4 regions of the Janthinobacterium sp. SUN118 genome follow, and region 3 is predicted to be linked to each of the others. Evidence: predicted binding sites of a transcription regulator. Region 3 holds the regulator's gene; each other region holds the start of a gene.
The links. Region 3 encodes sigma-54, which starts transcription at its own class of promoters, with help from an activator protein. Its sites were predicted from a motif close to TGGCANGNAANCTGCTTT; they were not measured.

Region 1 (5,436 bases), on a different contig from region 3:
GTCTTCCTGTGCCGCATCGGCGCCGGGCCGGCTGCCCGCGCGCGTTCCCTGCGCCGTCCGCTGTCCGAGCTGCTCGTGACACCGGCCACGGCGCCATGAGGCGGCGCCGTCCATGCCGGCGGCGCCCGTCAGACCCGGCGCCTGCCCAAGCCGGTTGCGCCAGTCGCGCCGGCGACGGCGGCCAGCGCGGCCAGGCCGGCAGCCAGCAAGGGCAGGGTGCCCGGTAGCGGCATCGGCGTGGCGTGGCGCACATACGCCAGTTCGGAACTGTTGAGCATGTTCAATACCAGCGTGTAGCTGCCTGCCGCCAGCAGATCCGTGACGGCGCCAAACTGGCCGCCGCAGCTGGTGCCGATGCCCGTGCCGGTGGGCGTGCCGCAGCCGGTCGGATCGTAGGTGAACACGTTGCCGCTGGTCAGCGGCGCCTGGGCGTAGCCCGTATTCAGGCTGGCGTCGTCGGCCAGTTCGGTGCCGCCGAGGATGCCCGAGCCGAGGCTGCCGTCGGGAGCCCAGTTGAAGACGATCTGGCCATTGCCGTCGATGATGCTGAAGGTGAGCGCCATATTCGTGCTGGCGGCCGATCCCGTGCCGGCCAGGGCATCCAGGTACAGCTGCATGAAGGGCAGGGCCTGGAAGTTGAAGGCCAAGGTCGCGCCCGGTTCGCCGACGACGAAGTTGACGGCCATGGCCGTGGTAGAGCCGTTGCGCCCCGACGCGTCGGCGTTGCCGCTGCCCGTCAGGAAGGTTTCCGCCGCATTGACCGTATGCGTGCTCGTCGACCCCGGTGGGAAGGGCGGGATCTGCGACGTGACGATCTGCGCATCGCCGCGCGCATACGAGGCGTTGCCCATGCCTTGCTGCGTGAAATCGTTTTGCCCTTTGCTGACGGCGCCGCGCGCCGCTTGCGGTGCGTCAATCTCGTTGCTGCCGCCGTGGATGACGCTGCTGCCATTCAGGGTGGCCGTGGTGCGCGACAGGTCGATGTTGCTCAGCAAGGTGGTGGAGCCCGTGGGATTGCTGATCACCAGGCCAAAGACGCTCGTGTACGCATAGCCATATGCCGCGGCGTGGGCTGCGTCGCCAGCCGCCAGCAACAGCATGGCCAGCAGCGCCGCGGGAAGGCGGTTACAAGAAAAAATGCTCATGAAAAATCCTCATCTCCTGCTCGGACGGCGGCATGGCGGCGGCTGTGCAGGCGGCGCCAGGCTGTAAGGAAAACCGACAGGCTTGCCGCATAAAAAAGGCGAGGAGACCACCCTCGCCTGTGAGTCCCCCCGTTAGCTGCTTCAGGCGCTGACCTTGCGGCGGCTGGCATAGCCCAATCCAGCCAGGCCCAGGCCCAGCAGGGCCAAGGTGCCCGGTTCCGGTGCCGCTTGCTGTTTCACGAGGTCCACGCTTTCCACCGCGTTCAGGGTCAGCGTGTAGTTGCCGGCGCTTAAGGCATTGCTGACGGCGCTGAAATTGCCGCCGCAGCCCGTGCCTACGCCCGTGCCCGTGGGTGTGCCGCAGCCGGTGGGGTCATAGGTGAACAGATTGCCGCGCGTCAGGAAGTTGGTCGCCAGGCTGGTGTTCAGGTTGGCATCATCGGCCGATTCCGTGCCGCCCGAGATGCCCGAGCCGACCACGCCGTCGGGTGTCCAGTTGAAGACCGTCGCGCCAGTCGAATCGGTGATGGTGAAGGTGACCACCAGGTTGGCCGTCGCCGTGGACAGGGGGCCGACATTGTTTTGCAAGAAGACCTGCATGAAGGGCGAGGACAGGAAGTCAAAGCTCAGGGTTGCCGTTGGCGAGCCGACGACGAAGTTGACCGAGAAACCCGTGGTCGAGCCGTTGCGCCCGGAAGCGTCGGCCGTGCCGGAGGGGTCGTCCAGGTGGACTTCGGCCACGTTGACGGCTTGCGTGGAAGTGGAGCCGGGCGGGAACGAGGGGAATTGCGTGCTGACGATTTGCGCATCGCCGCGCGAATAGTTGCCCGACGGGCCTTGCTGCGTGAAGTCGTTCTCGCCCTTGGTGACGGCGCCGACCGTGGCGCGCGGCGAATCGAGTGTGCCGGGACCGCCCTGGATGACGCTCACGCCATTCAGGGTGGCCGTGCTGCGCGAGATGGTGGTGCTGTTCAGGGCCGTGATCGAGCCCGTGGCGGCGGCGATCTGCAGGCCGAAGATGTTGTTGTAGGAGTAGCCGTAGCCGCCCGCCTGGGCGCTACCGGCGGCGCACAGCATGGCCAGTGCCGCCGCGGCCGGGAGCAGTTTCAGTTGGGATAATTTCATTTGGATCACCTCACATCATGTGGTTGGGGAAGTCTTGCCTGAGCCCTGTCGGCAGGTGCTCATGGCCAGTACTAAGCGACTTCCATGCCAATGCATGAGATTCTTTTAAAATCAATGACTTGGACGGATTTTGTTGACGTGGTGCAGGTGTTGGCGCAGGCGCTGTAAGAAAAGCCGACGGCGGCCGTCAGGGCTGGCCGCCGTGGGGAGCCGGGGCCAGCAGGGCCCGGATGTTGGCCAGCAGGCGCGGCGCCGGCGGGCAAGCCTGGAAGGCGGCCGCCAGTTGCCGCGCCGCCAGCCTGGCCTGGGCATCGTCCAGCATCCGCGTGGCCGCATGGCGCAAGGCCGTTTCCTGGAAGCGGTCGGCGCGCAGCAGCAGGCCGGCGCCGGCGCCGACGATGCCATGCATGTTCAGGAACTGGTCGAGATTGCCGGCGATGCCGATCACGGGCACGCCCGCCGTCAGCGCCTGCTGGCTGGTGGGGCTGCCGCCGTTGCAAATGACCAGGCTGGCGCGGCGGGCGGCCGCATCGCCGGGCAGGAAGGGGGCGACAAAGGCGTTGGGCGGCACGGCATCGACGCGGATGGTGCCGGCCGTGGCGGCCAGCACGGTGACGGGCAGGGGGGCCAGCGCGCGCAGCACGCGCGGCAGCAGCTGGCCCTGGCCGGAACTGCCCAGGGTGACGTAGATGATGGGGCGTCCACTGCTCAGCTCCGCGCGCTGCCACCAGTCCGGCAGCTCGAGCGGCGGGGCCCAGATGACGGCGCCCAGATAATCGTGCGTGGGCGGCATGGCCTGCGGCGCAAACAGTTGCGGGATGTCCGCGTACAAGGTGCGGTCGGCATCCGTATAGGTGCGGCGCAGGTCGCTGCCCAGCGATGGCAGGCCGTGCTGGCGGCGCACGCGGTTCAGGGGCACGGCGTGCGCGGCGAAGGCCAGCGGGCGGATCAGGCGGAACAGGGGGTTGGCCAGCCAGATGGGCAGCACGCTGGTGAGGGGCAGGCTGGGCACCGTGTAATGCTGGCGCACGTGGGGACTCCAGTAGGCATTGCTGACGGTCATGTAGGGAATGCGCTGCAGGCGCGCACTGACGGACAGCGACAGGCGAAAGTCGCCGATGACGAGGTCGGGCTGCACGGTGTTGAGCAGGCGCAGATCGTCTGCCACGTATTGCAGCAGCGTGCTTTCTGTATAGACGGGCTTGCCTTTGGCCAGCGCCTGCAGAAATTGCTGTGAGGGTATGCTGTCGATGCGCCAGCGCCGCAACGCGGCTTGCCTGAAGCAGAAGTCATAACCGTCTGCGCAGGCAAAGTGCACGTCGTACGCATCCTCGTCCAAGCCTTGCGCCAGGCTCAGTGGGCGGCCGATATGGGCCAGGGTCACTGCCTCGGCCACGAAAAGAATTTTTGTGCGCGTCATTGGATGGGCTCTTGCGTCGTCTCCCGTGATGCTGCTGTCTGCCGGATGCCTGCAAGGTTGGAGTGGCGAACCGGCGTTTGGTTCCCGCCACGCGTGGCCAGGCGTGGCTGCTGGGCGCCAGGCTTTCCCGTCATCGGCTAGAGTGAGCGTAAAGGAGGTCCGCCATGCACCCACTATCCCGCGATATTCCGCGGCGCGCGCACAGCACGCCAGAACCCGATATGCCGCCGCCGCCCGAAGGCGATCCGCTTACGCCGCCGCTGGAGCCGCCGCCGCACATCGATCCCGTGCCGGTCGAGGAGCCGACGCCGCCAGCGCCACCCGTCAAGATGGGGTGAGCGACAGGCGGCATGCCGCCGCACCTGCCGCCACGCCCTTTATTTCCAGTCGGAAATGGAATGCGCGCGCGGCGGTATCGCCACGCCATTTAAACAACAAAAAAGCCAATAAATGTTGCCGAGTGGATACAAAACGCGCGCTAACTGCTGTGTGTCATGCGGCCGTCACGATTCTGTTCTTATAATGAGACATCATAAAAATTCTTGTACAGGAGACCATCATGGGCAATTCCTTGCATAACAAAATTTACCTGGGCAGGCGGCCCGCGATCACCGGCAAGAACCTGATGGCGCTCGCGGTGGCAGGCGCCGTGGCCGGTTGCGGCCTGGCGTGGTTGCTGCTGCGCACCTACAAATAAGCGTCAGCCAGCCCGTGTTTCAGCCATCCGTTCGCTGCGCGGACGGTGACAGATTCACGTTGCCTGTTGCCGATGCGCAGCGGGGCGCGTACCATGGGGGCCGAACACCTGGCCTTTTATGGAAAAGTAATGAAGAACGAGAAATTAACGACCGATGAATATGACGCGCTGGAGCAAGTTGCACGCGGCATCAAGACCGAGCGCCCGAGCGCTTGCGTTGCCCGCAATGCCAAGCGCCTGTCCGGCCTGAAGCTGCTCAGCTATGCGCGCGATGGCCGCCTGTCCATCACCGAGAAGGCGCAACAACTGCTGTTCCTGCGCCGCTGCATCATGGGCTTGCGCGCCGTGGCCGTCGACCCGCTGACCAAGCTGGACACGGACGTGGCCTATTTCCTGGGCAAGAAAGCCCACATCGTGGCGCGCGCCGAGGGCGAGGGCCACGACATTTCCGACAAGGGCCGCGACTCGCTGGCCGACATCGACACCCTGGGCCTGTAAGGCTCACCAACCGGCCCCTGCGGCCGGTTTTCGCATTCCCCCACCTATTGACAACCATCCCCTTTGGAGAACACTTTGGACAGCGCGATGAACTGGTCGGCCCACGAATTGACGATGACGGTCCTGATGACGCCCGATATGGCCAACTTTTCCGGCAACGTGCACGGCGGCACCATCCTGAAATACCTCGACAGCGTCGCCTACGCCTGCGCCAGCCGCTATTCGGGCAGCTACGTGGTGACCCTGTCGGTGGACCAGGTGATGTTCTTGCAACCGATCCACGTGGGCGAGCTGGTGACCTTCCTCGCCTCGATCAATTACACGGGCACGACTTCGATGGAAGTGGGTATCCGCGTGGTGACGGAAAATATCCAGCAGCGCCTGGTGCGCCATGCCAACAGCTGCTATTTCACCATGGTGGCCGTGGACGCCAACCGCAAGCCCGTGGCCGTGCCGCCGCTGGCGCTGGAGACGCCGGAGCAGCAGGTGCGCTTCGAGCAGGCCAAGCTGCGCAAGCTGTCGCGCCAGAAGGTGTCGAAGAAATAGGCATC
Region 2 (5,436 bases), on a different contig from region 3:
GGCGCATTGTTCTTGATTTCCCATACGATATTGCCCGTCTTCGGATCGACGGCGCGCATGGCGCCGATGTAGTCGTCAAACAGGGGCTTGATGGTAAAACCGGCGCCGAGGAAAGCGCCGCCTTTCTTGTAGCTGATCGGCTCGTTCCAGATATCCATGCCCCATTCATTCGCCGGCACATAGAACAGCTTGGTTTGCGGCGAGTACGCCATCGGCATCTGGTTTTTGGCACCGAGGAAAGCCGGCGCGGCAAACACGGTCGTGCCTTTCTTGCCCTCCTCCCCCTTGGTCGGGTCGCCAGGACGGCCGGCGGCGATGAAGTTCGGGCGGCCCGTCTTCAGGTCGATGCTGCTGGCCCAGGTGATTTTCTTCACAAACGGAAACGCGTTCTGCAGCTTGCCCGTGCTGGCGTCGATCACATAGAAAAAGCCGTTGCGGTCGGCCTTGCCACCGTAGCGCTTGCCATCCATGTCGAAGGTGACGAACTCGTTGGCGCCATCAAAATCCCAGGCATCGTTGGGCGTGTTCTGATACGCCCACTTGATCTGGCCCGTCTTGACGTCGAGCGCCACGGTGGAGGACGAATACAGATTGTCGCCGGGGCGCAAATGGCTGTTCCATGGCGCCGGATTGCCTGTGCCGAAGTACGCCAGCTTGGTTTGCGGATCGTAGGTGCCGCCCATCCATGTCGAGGCGCCGCCCGTTTTCCACAGCTCGCCCGGCCACGTCTTGTTCGCCGTGCCGGAAATGCCATTGTCGCTGGCCTTGCCATCCTTGTCGTAGCGGTGGCCCATATGGCCTTCCACCGTGGGACGGCTCCACACCAGGTCGCCCGTCATGGGGTTGCGCGCTTCGACCCGGCCCACGATGCCGAACTCGCCACCCGACACGCCCGTCAGCAGCAAGCCTTCGGCGATCAAGGGCGCGGCCGTCATCGAGTAACCGGCCGCATAATCGTCGACCTTTTCCTTCCAGACGATCTTGCCCGTGTTCTGGTCCAGCGCCACCAGGTAGGCGTCGAGCGTGCCGAAGATCACCAGGTTGCCGAACAGGGCCGCGCCGCGGTTGACCACGTCGCAGCAGGGCATGATGCCGTCCGGCAAGCGGTGTTCGTACTTCCACAGCTTGGCGCCCGTTTTCAAGTCGATGGCAAAGATGCGCGAATACGAAGCCGTGACGAACATCTTGCCGTTGTGAATCAATGGCTGCGATTCCTGGCCGCGCTGCTTTTCGCCGCCAAACGAGAACGACCAGGCCGGTACCAGCTTGGCCACGGTCTTGTCATTGATTTGCGTCAACGGTGAATAGCGCTGCCCCTGCGTACCCATGCCAAACGACAAGATACTCGCTGGATTCTTCGCCGTGCTGTCGAGCATGGCACTGGTGACATTGCCGACGTCGGCCGCCTGGGCCAACGACGCCAGGGATGCCAAACCCACACTGACGACTACCCCCATGATTTTTTTCTGCACAATCATCTCCCTCTGTTATTAGTATGTGTATGTTTCAAGTGCTGCCGTGTTCACGCGGCTGGGCATGCAGCAAGGCGCACTCTTCATCGGTAAACAGGCGCGAACGCGTCAGGAAGCGCTTGCCCGTACCGTTGTCGAGTGAAAACATGCCGCCATTGCCATCGACCACGTCGATAATCAACTGGGTATGCTCCCAGTATGCAAATTGCTCGAGTCCCATGTAGAACGGCGTGCCATTCAGATTGCCGAGATAGATATCGGTGTCGCTGATATCGAACTCGCCCAGCGCGTAGCACATGGGCGTGCTGCCGTCGCAACAGCCGCCCGATTGAAAAAACATCAACGGGCCGTGACGCTCGCGCAACCTGTCCATCATCTCCAGCGCCGCATCGGTGGCGACCACCCTGGCAATTGCTGCACTCATGGCATCCTTTCTGCGCGCCGCCCCTGGCTAAGGGCGCGGCGCCTGTTGCCGGTTTAGAAGAAGCCCAGCGCTTTCGGGCTATAGCTCACCAGCAAGTTCTTCGTTTGCTGGTAGTGGTCTAGCATCATCTTGTGGTTTTCGCGGCCGATACCCGATTGCTTGTAGCCACCGAACGCGGCATGGGCCGGGTACAGGTGATAGCAATTCGTCCATACGCGGCCCGCCTGGATGGCGCGGCCCACGCGGAAGGCGCGCGAACCGTCACGCGTCCACAGGCCGGCACCGAGGCCGTACAGGGTGTCGTTGGCGATCGCCAAGGCTTCAGCCTCATCCTTGAAGGTCGTGACGGACACGACAGGACCAAAAATCTCTTCCTGGAAGATGCGCATCTTGTTGTTGCCCTTGAATACGGTTGGACGCACGTAATAGCCGCCCTCGAGATCGCCCGCCTGCGTGTTGCGCTCGCCGCCGGCCAGCACCTCGGCGCCTTCCTGGCGACCAATATCGAGGTAGGACAGGATTTTTTCCAGCTGTTCCTGCGACGCCTGGGCGCCGATCATGGTGGCCGTATCGAGCGGATTGCCCTGCTTGATGGCGGCCACGCGCTTCAGGGCCCGTTCGATGAATTTCTCGTAGATCGATTCCTGGATCAGCACGCGCGATGGGCAGGTGCACACTTCGCCTTGATTCAGCGCAAACATCGTGAAGCCTTCCAGGCACTTGTCGAAATAGTCATCATCGGCATCCATCACGTCTTCAAAGAAGATGTTCGGCGACTTGCCGCCCAATTCCAGGGTGACGGGAATCAGGTTTTGCGCCGCGTAACCCATGATCAGACGGCCCGTGCCCGTTTCGCCCGTAAACGCGATCTTGGCGATGCGCTTGCTCGACGCCAGCGGCTTGCCCGCCTCCAGGCCGAAACCATTGATAATGTTCAACACGCCCGGTGGCAGCAAGTCGCCGATCAGCTCGATCAAGACCATGATGGAAGCCGGCGTCTGCTCGGCCGGTTTCAGCACCACGCAATTGCCTGCGGCCAGGGCCGGCGCCAGTTTCCACACGGCCATCAGGATCGGGAAATTCCAGGGGATGATCTGGCCCACGACGCCCAGCGGCTCGTGGTAGTGGTAGGCATAGGTTTCCGCATCGATTTGCGCGACGGAACCTTCCTGGGCGCGGATGCAGCCGGCGAAGTAGCGGAAATGGTCGATGGCCAGCGGAATGTCGGCATTCATCGTTTCGCGGATGGGCTTGCCGTTGTCGATGGTTTCCGCCGTGGCGATCAGGCTGAGGTTTTGCTCGATGCGGTCGGCGATGCGGTTCAGGATATTGGCGCGCTCGGCAGGCGACGTCTTGCCCCAGGCTTCCTTGGCGGCATGGGCGGCGTCCAGCGCCAGCTCGACGTCTTCCGTCGTGGAGCGGGCAATTTCGCAAAACGGCAAGCCCGTGATCGGCGTAATGTTGGGAAAGTATTCACCTTTGACGGGGGCCACGAACTTGCCGCCAATGTAGTTATCGTAACGTTGCTTGAAAGGGTTGGCGACGCCCAGTTTGCTGATGTCTGCGAGATTCATGTCGTCCTCTATCGGTTTGTAGAATTGGAATATTGCTGCTTAAGTCAAACGTCCTGGTACAGATGGGGTGAGTACACGCAGTCCTCCGCAAATGCCGTGCCAGCTCGCCGCCCCACTACAAACTTAGCGGGTTTTACTGCTGTTACAAGGGAGCGGCGTCAATATCGGCGCATTGATTCCCGTCAGATGCGGGCAGCCTGGCCACGACGCGGCGTTTGCGTTTTTGAACAAGGCGCCAATACCCTGCTCCAAACCGCACCAGCCTGGCCATTTGCGGGCTCGAGTCCGCGTCCGCTGCACAATGGAACAGGTGTGCCAGACTGGAACAGCTGTGCCTAGCGGATCACCACGCCCCACGGTAATTCGCCCACGGCAATATCGGCCACCTTGCGCGCGCTGGCCGTGTCGATGACGGACACGCTGTTCGAGCGGCCATTGGCCACGTACAGCTTGGCGCCGTCGGGCGTGATGGCCATATTCCACGGACGCTTGCCGACGGGGATAGTCGCCGTCACCTTGTTGCTCGTCGTATCGATGACCATTACCGTGCCGTCGATACCGTTCGACACATACAGCTGCTTGCCGCCGGGATGGACGACGATGCCATTCGCATTCTTGCCGGCGGGAATGGTGGCGATGGCCTTGCGCTGCATCATGTCGATTACGTACACGGCATTGACCAGCTCGCACGCCACGTAGGCGCGGGTGGAATCGGGGCTGAAGCCGATGCCGCGCGGGCGCAGGCCCACGGCGATGGAAGCCACCTGGCGGCGTTGCGCCACATCAATGACGTCGACTTGCTCGGCCTCTTCCGCACCGACCAGCAGCCAGCGCCCGTCCGGGCTGAAGACGGCGTGTTCCGGGTTACGTCCTTGCACCTTGATATCCGCGAGCAAGTCGCCCGTATGGCCATCGATCAGCGCCACGCTATTGTTTTCCTCGACGGCCACGGCGACATGGCTGCCGTCGAGGGATGCGCTGACGCCTTCCGGCGACGTGCCCAGCGCCACACTGCGCATGGGCGTGCCAGCCGCGTTATCGATCAACAACAAGGCGCTGCTGGCCGCGTCCGTGACAAACAATAGCCGCCCGCCGGGATCAGCGGCGATGCCGCGCGGACGCTTGCCCGCTGCAATCTGGCGTACCACCAGGTCGGTAGCCGTGTCGATCACGCTCAGGGTGCCCGATTTTTCATTGGGAACATAGGCAAAAGGAGCGGCCTGGACCGCCATGCTGGCCAGCGCAGGCAGCAGCCAGCAAACCCGGCGCAAGCGCAAGAAGAAGTTGGGCATAATCACCTTTTCAATGAAAAAACACAGGAAAAGCGCGCGGGAGCGGCGCAAGTGACAATTGCTGTATGCAAACGCCGTGCCACTGGCAGGCGTATAATTTCAGCCCACCAATGGAGACATGGCAGGCATATTGCTTGATAAAACTATGCAGACCTGTACCGCGCACGCGGTCAAGCAGGCTTTTATTCACATTGGAGAATCCGCATGCAGCATCGTTTCCGCCTGAACACCATTGCCAGCCTGTTTGTCGCCGGCAGCGCCGCCTTCGCCCCCCACGCTTTCGCCGCCGAGGCGGCAGACCTGGCTGGCGGGCAACTGATGGACACGGTGGTCATCAGCGGCAGCCGCATCGCCCATCCCAGCCAGGAAGTACCAGCCTCCATCGACGTGGTCGACAGCGCCCGCATCCAGGATGGACAAATCCGCGTCAACGCCTCGGAAGCGCTGGCCGCCGTGCCGGGCCTGGTCGTGCAGAATCGCCAGAACTACGCGCAAGACTTGCAGATCTCGTCGCGCGGCTTCGGCGCCCGCTCGGCCTTCGGCGTGCGCGGCGTCAAGCTGATCAGCGATGGCATTCCTGCCAGCATGCCCGACGGCCAGGGCCAGGCCGCCACCTTCAACCTCGATACGGCCGAGCGCATCGAAGTGCTGCGCGGACCGTTTTCTGCCATCTA
Region 3 (5,436 bases):
AAGGCCAAGCTGACGCGCCTGGAAGGCACGAAAATCACCGATGTGGCCAACGGCGCCTTCATCTCGTATGACAGCCGCAATGAAGTGTTCAATATGGAAAATACCGACAGCGGCACCAGCTCCCCGGGAGCCGGCAGCGTGCGCATGGTGATCCAGCCGAAGACCAAGGCACCCGCGGCGGAGAAAGCGCCGGCGGCGCCCGCGCCAGGAAAGAAATAATGGAAAATACACGTTGCGGCAGTACCCTGATCGTCCGCGGGCTGCAAAAGACCTATGGCAAGCGGCAAGTCGTACATGATGTTTCGCTGCAAGTCGAATGCGGCGAAGTGGTGGGCTTGCTGGGCCCGAACGGCGCCGGCAAGACCACCTCGTTCTACATGATCGTCGGCCTGGTGCCGTCGGATGGCGGTACCATCGATATCAGCGGCGTGGATATTTCCAGGCTGCCGATCCACCGCCGCGCGCAGATGGGCCTGTCCTATCTGCCGCAGGAAGCGTCCGTTTTCCGCAAGCTGACGGTGGAAGACAATATCCGCGCCGTGCTGGAAATCCAGACCGTCGAAGGCCGTCCATTGACGAAGGCCGAGATCGAGGAGCGCCTGGATAAATTGCTGGCCGACTTGCAGATTGAAAAGCTGCGCGAGAACCAGGCCTTGTCGCTGTCGGGCGGCGAGCGCCGCCGCGTGGAAATCGCCCGCGCGCTGGCCACGGACCCGCGTTTCGTGCTGCTCGACGAACCGTTCGCCGGCGTCGACCCGATCGCCGTGATCGAAATCCAGCGCATCGTGCGTTTCTTGAAGGAGCGCAATATCGGCGTGCTGATCACCGACCATAATGTACGCGAGACGCTGGGTATCTGCGACCGTGCCTACATCATCAACCAGGGCTCGGTGCTGGCGTCGGGACGCCCCGACGACATCATCGCGAACGAGTCGGTACGCCGGGTCTATCTGGGCGAACACTTCCGCATGTGAGCCAATGAAACAATCATTGCAGCTGCGCACCTCGCAGCACTTGGCACTGACGCCGCAGTTGCAGCAATCGATACGCCTGTTGCAATTGTCTACCCTGGAATTGCACCAGGAGCTAGAGCAGCTGTTGACGGACAATCCCCTGCTCGAGCGTCTCGACGATCCGCTCGACCGCTCGTTGCGCCTGCTGTCCGATGGCGCCTTGAGTTCGACGGCCGCGCCGGCCGAGGCACCGCCCCAGCCACCCAGCCAGGAGGCGCCCGCGGCGCCGGCCGAAGCGGATGGGTTTGACGGTGAGGCGGGCGAGAGTCCGGCCGCCATGGATGGCGGCGACAGCGACTGGAGCGAAGCGAGCCGGGGCAAGACGCCCGACGACGAGGATGCCCGTCCGCAACTCGAAGCCCATCACTGCACCTTGCGCGAACACCTGATGGAGCAGATGCGCGTGACGGTGCTCGAATTGCGCGACCGCGCGCTGGTCGAGCTGATCATCGACGCGCTCGACGACAATGGCTACCTGGAAGAGTCGCTCGACGACATCCTGGCGCGCCTGCCGGCGGAGCTGGACATCGATGCCGACGAGCTGCGCACGGCGCTGGCGCTGCTGCAAAGCTTCGATCCGCCGGGTGTGGGGGCGCGCAACGCCTCCGAATGCCTGGCGCTGCAAATCAAGCGTTTGCCGCATATCGCCCTGGTGACGCGCCGCATGGCCATCGTCATCGTGGAAAAGCACCTGGCCTGGTTTGCCCAGCGCGATTTCAACAAGCTGAAAAAAGCCCTCGATTGCGACGACGAAGACTTGCGCGAGGCGCAGACCGTGATTCGCCTGTGCAATCCGCACCCGGGCGCCGTGTTCGCCTCCGACGTTTCCGACTACGTGGTGCCGGACGTGGTCGTCAAGCGCGCGCGCAATGGCTGGCAGGTGACCCTGAACAATGACGTCATGCCGCGCCTGCGCGTCAATGCCATGTATGCCAACCTGCTCAAGCAGGGCAAGGGTGAGGGCGCCATGGGGGCACAGTTGCAGGAAGCCAAGTGGCTGATCAAGAATATGCGCCAGCGCTTCGACACGATCCTGCGCGTGGCGCAGGCGATAGTAGAAAGACAAAAGAACTTTTTCTCGCATGGGGCCGTTGCCATGCGCCCCCTTGTGCTCCGTGAAATAGCTGATACACTGGGTTTACACGAGAGTACTATCTCGCGGGTAACAACTCAAAAGTACATGCTGACCCCGCACGGCATGTTCGAGTTGAAATATTTCTTTGGTAGCCACGTCGCCACCGAAGCGGGGGGCGAAGCGTCATCGACGGCGATACGGGCATTGATCGTGCAACTGACAGGAGCAGAAGACCCTAAAAATCCTTTATCCGACAGTAAGATTGCGGACATGCTGGGAGAACAAGGCATGGTGATTGCGCGACGTACTGTTGCCAAATACCGGGAAGCGTTGAAAATTCCGCCAGTGAGTCTGCGTAAGTGCTTGTAGTTTTTTCGGTTCCTCTGCGGGCCGGATACGATGGACACCGCACGAACCCGATCATCTTTAGGAGTGTGTATGAATCTCACCATCAGCGGACATCATCTCGAAGTGACACCAGCCATTCGTGAATACGTACAAACGAAGCTGGAGCGCGTGAAACGTCATTTCGATCACGTTATCGATATCGCCGTGATTCTGACCGTGGACAACCTCAAAGAGAAAGAAAAGCGTCAAAAGGCCGAAGTCAACCTGCGTCTGAGTGGCAAGACCGTCTATGTGGAAAGCCTGGCGCAAGACCTGTATGCCGCGATCGATACCCTGATCGACAAGCTGGACCGGCAAGTGATGAAATACAAAAGCAAAGTGCAAGGGCACGGTAAAGAGGCGATCAAGCATCTGCCAGACAACTCAGAGGATGAAGCCGTCGTCGCCGTCTAAGGCCACCCGCTTCCAGCAGTTGTGATCAACTAAGGGCGCACATCTTGCGCCCTTTTTTGCGCCCGTCACCCTTGCGCACGGATCGCCTGGCCGAACGCAAGGTTGTTCCTGCAGGCGCTAGAATGTTGGCACTTTCACTTCTTGCCTGCCTGCCATGAGCGACTTCGTCCACACCTCTATCCGCAACCGCACCGCGCACATTGTGCTCGACCGCCCGAAAGCCTTGAATTCCCTGTCGCTGGAGATGGTGCGCACCATGAGTGCCGCCTTGCTGGCCTGGCGCGACGATCCGCAGGTGGACGCCGTGGTGATACGCTCGAGCAGCGAAAAAGCCCTGTGCGCCGGCGGCGACATCCGCTTCTTTTACGATGCGGGCCGGGCCACGCCGCAGGGCGGCAGTGCGCTGCTGGAAGATTTCTTTACAGAAGAATATGCTTTAAATCATTTAATTCATTTCTATCCGAAACCGTATATCGCCGTGATGGATGGCGTGGTGATGGGCGGCGGCATGGGCGTGGCGCAGGCCGGCCCCGGCAACCGCTTGCGCATCGTGACGGGCCGCACGCGCATGGCCATGCCGGAAGTCAATATTGGCCTGTTTCCCGATGTGGGCGGCAGCTATTTCCTGTCGCGCCTGCCTGGCCAGCTGGGTCTGTACCTGGGCTTGACGGGCCTGACCATCGGCGCGGCCGATGCGCTGTACACGGGGCTGGCCGATGTGTATCTGCCGGAGACGGCCATGGAGGCGCTGACGGCCCTGTTCGAGTCGACGCCCGGTGAAGGCTTGCCGGTGGCCATCAAGGCCCTGGCGGCGTCATTCCAGGCCGAGGTGGGCGTCTCTGCGCTGGCGGCCGTGCGCACGGTGCTGGACCGCCATTTCAGTGCCGCTTCCGTGGCGGCCATCATGGCATCGCTGGCGCAGGATGACAGTGCGTTCGCGGCCAAGGCGCTGGCGGCAATGCGCCTGCGCTCGCCGCTGATGATGTCGGTCACCCTGGAATTACTGCAGCGGGGCGCACACCTGGGCGTGGCCGATTGCCTGCGCATGGAGCGCACGCTGGTGCGCCACAATTTTACGCATGGCGAGGTGCTTGAAGGCGTGCGCGCGCTCGTGGTCGACAAGGACCATGCGCCGCGCTGGCAGCCGGCCAGCCTGGACGAGGTCGATGCGGCCATGGTGGCGCGCTTCTTTGCACCGGTCTGGCCGGCGCAAGCGCATCCGCTTTGCCATCTGAATTAACAGGGCCAAATACAAGCGACGCGCGGTCGCTTGGCGTTCTAGCTACGTTCGCGGTGGCGCAGGACGACGCGTTCATTCGGGCTGAAATACTGCGCCAGCCGTTCCGCCATGTACACGGAGCGGTGCTGGCCGCCCGTGCAGCCGAGCGCCACCGTCAGGTAGCTGCGGTTGTCGGATTTGAATGACGGCAACCATTTCTCGATGAAGGCGCGTATGTCGGCCAACAGCTCGAGTGCGCTCGGTTGCGCATCGAGGAAGGCGATCACGGGCGCGTCGCGGCCGTCGAGCGGGCGCAAGGCCAGGTCGTAATAGGGATTCGGCAGGGCCCGCACGTCGAAGACGAAATCGGCGTCGAGCGGCACGCCCAGCTTGAAGGCGAACGATTCGAAGAACAGGGTCAGCGGCGCCCGTTCGGAGGCGACGATATCCTTGATCCAGGCGCGCAGCTTGTTGGCGCTCAGTTCCGAGGTGTCGATCACATGGCCCAGCTGTTCGATGGCCGACAGGCGTTCGCGCTCTTCCGAGATGCATTCGATCAGGGTGCGGCGGCTGGCCGGATTCTGGTTCGGACGCAGCTCATGCGACAGCGGGTGGCTGCGCCGCGTTTCCGAGAAGCGCGCCACCAGCGAGTGCGTGGTGGCTGTCAGGAACATGACCTTCACGTCATGCCCCTGGTCGCGCAGCAGCGCCACATTGTGCGGCAGGCTGGTCAGTGACTCGGCGCTGCGTGCATCGACGGCGACGGCCAGTTGCGGTGTGCCTTCATCGAGCAGGGTTTGCACCAGACTGGGCAGCAGCGCCGGCGGCAGGTTGTCGACACAATAGTAGCCGGTATCTTCCAGCACATTGAGTGCCACGGATTTGCCGGAGCCGGATATTCCGGTAATAAGGACCATATGCATATACCGATCATACAATAAAGATCGGTGCTCTGCCTCGAAGGCAATTATCTTTACAAATTATTGCATTTGGAGCCTTAGTGTTGGTTACATTTAATTGTTGTCGACGGGTCTGCCTCCGGCGTTCATCGCCACTCATGGCGCGTCGCTGGTGCAGCAGGAAAATGACGCAGCATGGCTGCGTGCCTGCGTCACGGTTCGCCCTTGCCAGGGCGGACTCCCTGGCAACATTAATCGCCACTCATGGCGAGTCGTTGGTGCAGCAGGGAACTGACACAGCATGGCTGCGTGCCTGCGTCACGGTTCGCCCTTGCCAGGGCGGACTCCTTGGCAACATTAATCGCCACTCATGGAGAGTCGTTGGTGCAGCAGGGAACTGACGCAGCATGGCTGCGTGCCTGCGTCACG
Region 4 (5,436 bases), on a different contig from region 3:
CACCGGCTGCCTGAACGCGACGTTTTATGCCAGCGCCGAAGCGCAGCTGGCGACGGTGCTGGAACTGTGCGAGGCCGTCGAGCCGTCCTTCATTGCGCAAACGGCCGTGTACTGCCGCGAGCGGGGGTATATGAAGGATATGCCTGCCTTGCTGGTGGCCGTGCTGGCTGGCCAGGGCGCCGCGGAATTTGCGCCGGCCTTCCAGCGCGTGATCAACAACGGCAAAATGCTGCGCAACTTCGTGCAGATCATGCGCTCGGGCGCCGTTGGCCGCAAGTCGCTGGGATCGCGTCCGAAAAAGCTGGTGCAGGCATGGTTGAATGGCGCCTCGGAACAGGCCCTGCTGGCCGCCGCCGTGGGCAATAGCCCATCGCTGGCCGACGTCGTGAAAATGGTGCATCCGAAACCGAAGGACGCCTGGCGCGCGGCATTCTTCGCCTGGCTGATCGGCAGGGAATACATCGCCGCAGATTTGCCGCCGGTATTAGCAGCGTTCGAGGCATACAAGCTTGATCCGACGCAAACGATACCGGACGTGCCGTTCCAGATGCTGACGGCGCTGCCCTTGGGGGCGCAGGACTGGGCGCAGATCGCCCGCCAGGGCAGCTGGCAGATGGTGCGCATGAACTTGAACACCTTTGCGCGCCATGGCGTGTACGCAATTGAAGGCATGCCGGAGCTGATCGCGGCCAGGCTGCGCGATCCGGCTTCGATTGCACAGGCGCGGGTGTTTCCGTACCAGTTGATGTCGGCCTACATGGCGGCCGGCGAGAACGTGCCGGCGGTCATCCGCGATGCGCTGGAGCAGGCGCTGGAAACGTCGCTGCTGAACGTGCCGCGGATCGCCGGCAAGGTGGTGGTGTGCCCCGACGTTTCCGGCTCGATGTCGTCGCCCGTTAGCGGTTTTCGCGGTAGCGCCACCTCGAACGTGCGCTGCATCGACGTGGCGGCGCTGGTGGCGGCAGCCATGCTGCGCAAGAATCCGGACGCCATGGTGCTGCCGTTCGAGCACAGCGTGGTGACGTGCCGGCTTGATGCGCACGATAGCGTGATGGAGAATGCGGCCAGGCTGGCGGCCATCGGTGGTGGCGGCACCAGTTGCAGCGCGCCGCTGCTGCGCATGAACAGCAAGCAGGAGCAGGCCGACCTGGTGATTTATGTGTCCGATAACGAATCCTGGATCGACGCCAAACGCAGCGGCGCCACGGCGACGCTGGGACAGTGGAATGTCTTCAAGCAGCGCAATCCGCAGGCCAGGCTGGTGTGCATCGATATTGCGCCGCATGCTACGACGCAGGCGATGGAGCGTGAAGATATTCTGAATATCGGCGGTTTTTCCGACGACGTCTTCAAGATCATCGCCGCCTTTGCCGCCGGCCAGCTGGATCCAGCGCACTGGGTGGGAGAAATCGCCGCCATCGATATCGCTGCAGGTTGTTGAAGTAGCGCGTGAAGTAAAGCGCAGGAATGCGGACAAGACTACATTAAAGACGTCCTGTTCAACCTTGTCATGCGCCGTCGTACCCCGAATGCCGGCAGGATTACATCGATAGCCGAGTCAGACCGGCCTGGCGCGCGCAGTGCGCCGCCAGAAAATCCTGTCATCCCTGGTCGGGTTGTTGTACTGATGAATGCCGGTGGAATTACATCCAGGGCCGATACGTCGGCTGAAAATTTCACCAACCCTTGTCATCACCCCCATATAAAATAGAAAAAGAGAACACTGATGAAGAATGAAGAATACGAAGTCCTGCATACCGAAGGCAGCCGTCCCGTCAAAATGTGGACGCGTGGCGTGCCTGTCGAAGAAGCGGCTAAAAAACAATTGCGCAATACGGCGACCTTGCCATTCATTTACAAGCACATCGCCGTCATGCCGGACGTCCACCTGGGTAAAGGATCGACCATCGGCAGCGTGATTCCCACCCTCGGCGCCGTGATTCCGGCGGCCGTCGGCGTGGATATCGGTTGCGGCATGATGGCGGCGAAGACCACGCTGACGGCGAATGACTTGCCCGATAATCTTGGGCCGTTGCGCAGCGCCATCGAGCGCGCCATTCCGCACGGGATGTCGCCGAAGACGCGCGGCCACCGTGGCCGCGACGAAGGTTCGTGGCAGAACCCGCCATCGGTGGTCGATGCCACCTGGCTGCAGCTGAAAGACGAATTCGATGCCATCTGCCTGAAGACGCCAAAGCTGAAAAACACGAATAACTACCGCCACCTGGGTACCCTGGGCAGCGGTAACCACTTCGTCGAAGTGTGCCTCGACGAGCAGGGAGCCGTGTGGTTCATGCTGCATTCGGGTTCGCGTGGCGTGGGCAATGCCATCGGCACCCATTTCATCGAACTGGCCAAGCAAGATATGCGCACCCATTTCATCAACCTGCCGGACCAGGACCTGGCCTACCTGGCAGAGGGAACGCAGCATTACGACGATTATGTGGAGGCGGTGGGCTGGGCCCAGCGTTTTGCGCGCAATAACCGTGAAGTGATGATGCAGAACCTGATCGCGGCCGTGCGCACGGTCATCCATAAACCGTTCCAGACGCATGTGGAGGCCGTCAATTGCCACCATAACTATGTGCAGAAGGAGCACCACTTCGGCAAGGATGTGCTGGTCACGCGCAAGGGCGCCGTATCGGCCCGCGCGGGGGAGCTGGGGATCATTCCCGGGTCCATGGGCGCGAAGAGCTTTATCGTGCGCGGCAAAGGCAACGCGGAGAGCTTCCATAGCTGCAGCCACGGCGCGGGACGCACGATGAGCCGCACGGAAGCGAAGCGGCGCTTCAACCTCGACGACCAGATCCGCGCCACGCAAGGCGTCGAATGCCGCAAGGATGAGAACGTGATCGACGAGATCCCGATGGCCTACAAGGATATCGATGCGGTGATGCTGGCGCAGCGCGAGCTGGTCGATGTCGTGCATATCCTGAAGCAGGTCGTCTGCGTCAAAGGTTAAACAATAAAGAAAGCAGAGATGATAGAAATAGATGGAGCACAAGGCGAAGGCGGCGGGCAGATTTTGCGCTCGGCGCTGAGCCTGTCCATGATCACGGGCCAGCCATTTCGGTTGATCAATATCCGCGCGGGCCGGGCCAAGCCCGGCTTGCTGCGCCAGCATCTGGTGGCGGTGCAGGCCGCAGCCGCCATTTGCGGCGCGCGCATGACGTCGGTTGCGCTGGGCGCATCCAGCCTGGAGTTCGTGCCGGGCACCATGCGTGGCGGCGATTACCGTTTCGCCATCGGCAGCGCCGGTAGTTGCACCCTGGTACTGCAAACCTTGCTGCCGGCGCTGCTGCATGCGGATGCGCCCTCGACTGTGCGCATCAGTGGCGGCACGCATAATCCCATGGCGCCGCCCGTGCATTTCTTGCAGCGCGCGTATGGCCGGGCCATGGCGCAGATGGGCGCCGACATCGATATCGCGCTGGGGCGCTATGGTTTTTATCCGGCCGGCGGCGGCGAAGTGATTGCCACCGTGCAGCCTTGCGCCCGTTTGAAGCCCATTGCATTGCTGCAGCGCGGCGAACGGCAGGCCGGATTTGCGGAAAGCGTGGTGGCGGGCGTGCACGTGAATGTGGCGCAGCGCGAGCTCGAGCGTGTCGCCAGCGGCATGGGCTGGAGCGGCAAGCAGCTGCGCATCGTCGGCTTGCCGGCGGAGCAGGGGCCGGGCAATGTCCTGTTGCTGACGCTCGAGCATGAACACGTGACGGAAGTCTTTGCTTCCTTTGGCGAAAAATCGTTGCTGGCGGAATCGGTGGCCAAGCGCCTGTTGAACGAAGTGCGGGCCTATTGCAAGTCGGACGCGGCCGTGGGCGAACACCTGGCCGACCAGCTCTTGCTGCCGATGGCGCTGGCCGGCGGCGGCACGTTTAGCTGCAGCAAGGTGTCGCAGCATGCGTTGACGAATGCCGAGGTGATCGCCAGGTTCTTGCCTGTGCGTATCACTTTTGAGCAGCAGGAGCGGGCCAGCATCTGTACGGTTGCCGCCGCCTGATGCGCGCGGTGACACAGGCGCGTGTTGCAGCTGTTCCAAATTGAGACATGGTTCGCCTGCCGCGGGGCGTGCGCGCATGGCATGGCATTTGCTCTTCCTGGTTATTGACCAAAAAAACCAAGGAGACCAGCATGACCTATTCCATTCCTACCCTGCTCGGCATGGCGGCCGCCGGCGCTGTCGCCCTCACTTCCCTGCTGACCTTGCCCGATGCCTATGCGCATGGCAATGTCACGCCGCAAGGCGTCGACACCACGGGCTTGCCCAAGGTGGGCGACAAGTGGCTGGAGCAGAATCCGTACCGGGGCAACAAGCTGGCCTTGACTGTGGGCACCTCGGCCTACAACCAGAATTGCGCGCGCTGCCACGGCATCGAAGCCATCTCGGGCGGTATCGCGCCGGACTTGCGCCAGCTGGACCGCGATTGTTTCAGCATCAAGAATGAGACAAAGAAACAAGCGTGCTACAAGGAAACGGACAATTATTACCTGGCGACCATACGCCATGGCAAAGTGCGCAACGGTGCCGTGTACATGCCGCCGTTTGAAGGCGTGTTCAACCAGGAAGCCATGTGGGCCATCAAGACCTACCTGGAAACCCGCCGCGAGTCGAACTGATCACGAAGGAATCCCATGCGTTCATTCCAACTCCGGGGCGCGCGCGCGATGATTGCGTTCGCTTGCCTGGCCCTGTGCACGGCCGCGCCTGTACGCGCCGACTGGCAGAAAGTGCAACAGTCGGGCAGCCTGAAGGTGGCCGTGTATAGCGAATTCGCCCCGTTTTCCGACAAGGGCGCGGGCATCGATATCGACATTGCCGAAGCGCTGGCGAAAAAGCTGGGACTCAAGCTGAGTCTGCTGCCATTTCCCGCCGGCGAAAACCTGAATGACGATTTGCGCAATATGGTGTGGAAGGGGCATTACCTCGGTTATGGTCCAGCCGACGTGATGCTGCACGTGCCGGTCGATAAAAAACTGATGGCCGACAACGACAAGGTCGAGATCTTTGCGCCGTATTACGTGGAAACCGTGCGCCTGGCACGCCGCACGCAAGCCGTGCCGCAGTTCGATGGCGTCACTTCGCTGGCAGGCAAGCGCATCGGCGTGGAAAAGGTATCGATCGCGGCCATGCTGATGCTGGGCGAAGACGATGGCAAGTACCGCGACGACGTGCGCATCTTCGACACGGCCGCCGAAGCCTTGCAGCAATTGCAGGCGGGGCAGCTCGATGCCGTGCTGGCGAATCGCTCGGAAATCGAGTCCGTGCTGAAAAGCGATCCGGCCTTCGCCGTGAACGAAGTGGCGTTCGCCCGCTTGCCGCGTGCCGGCTGGGCCGTGGGCCTGGCCGTCAGCCGGCAGCAACTGGACGTGGGCAAGCTGTTGCTGGCGGCCATGAACGAGATGGCTGTCAGCGGCGAATTGAAGGCCATCTTCGAG

Region 1: a site for sigma-54 is predicted at 2,343-2,360, ahead of O0880_RS07610 (EDSAP-1 family PEP-CTERM protein). Genes of this name have one in related genera too.
Region 2: a site for sigma-54 is predicted at 3,555-3,572, ahead of adh (aldehyde dehydrogenase). Genes of this name have one in related genera too.
Region 4: a site for sigma-54 is predicted at 4,078-4,095, ahead of pedF (cytochrome c-550 PedF). Genes of this name have one in related genera too.

Annotation. Positions count from the first base shown of each region.
Region 1 covers NZ_JAPUBV010000001.1:1,663,697-1,669,132, forward strand. The annotation lists gene O0880_RS07600 (nitroreductase family protein) at 1-99, shown strand, start outside; gene O0880_RS07605 (EDSAP-1 family PEP-CTERM protein) at 129-1,145, opposite strand; gene O0880_RS07610 (EDSAP-1 family PEP-CTERM protein) at 1,287-2,270, opposite strand; gene O0880_RS07615 (glycosyltransferase) at 2,458-3,690, opposite strand; gene O0880_RS07620 (hypothetical protein) at 3,855-4,028, shown strand; gene O0880_RS07625 (hypothetical protein) at 4,250-4,387, shown strand; gene O0880_RS07630 (hypothetical protein) at 4,517-4,885, shown strand; gene O0880_RS07635 (acyl-CoA thioesterase) at 4,973-5,431, shown strand.
Region 2 covers NZ_JAPUBV010000008.1:7,242-12,677, forward strand. The annotation lists gene O0880_RS27955 (methanol/ethanol family PQQ-dependent dehydrogenase) at 1-1,457, opposite strand, end outside; gene O0880_RS27960 (DUF779 domain-containing protein) at 1,507-1,896, opposite strand; gene adh (aldehyde dehydrogenase) at 1,950-3,470, opposite strand; gene O0880_RS27970 (beta-propeller fold lactonase family protein) at 3,806-4,762, opposite strand; gene O0880_RS27975 (TonB-dependent receptor) at 4,967-5,436, shown strand, end outside.
Region 3 covers NZ_JAPUBV010000002.1:193,068-198,503, reverse strand. The annotation lists gene lptA (lipopolysaccharide transport periplasmic protein LptA) at 1-219, shown strand, start outside; gene lptB (LPS export ABC transporter ATP-binding protein) at 219-974, shown strand; gene O0880_RS16525 (RNA polymerase factor sigma-54) at 979-2,457, shown strand; gene raiA (ribosome-associated translation inhibitor RaiA) at 2,527-2,889, shown strand; gene O0880_RS16515 (enoyl-CoA hydratase/isomerase family protein) at 3,044-4,129, shown strand; gene rapZ (RNase adapter RapZ) at 4,168-5,031, opposite strand.
Region 4 covers NZ_JAPUBV010000008.1:14,536-19,971, reverse strand. The annotation lists gene O0880_RS28000 (RNA-binding protein) at 1-1,441, shown strand, start outside; gene O0880_RS27995 (RtcB family protein) at 1,727-2,962, shown strand; gene rtcA (RNA 3'-terminal phosphate cyclase) at 2,981-4,000, shown strand; gene pedF (cytochrome c-550 PedF) at 4,162-4,617, shown strand; gene O0880_RS27980 (transporter substrate-binding domain-containing protein) at 4,633-5,436, shown strand, end outside.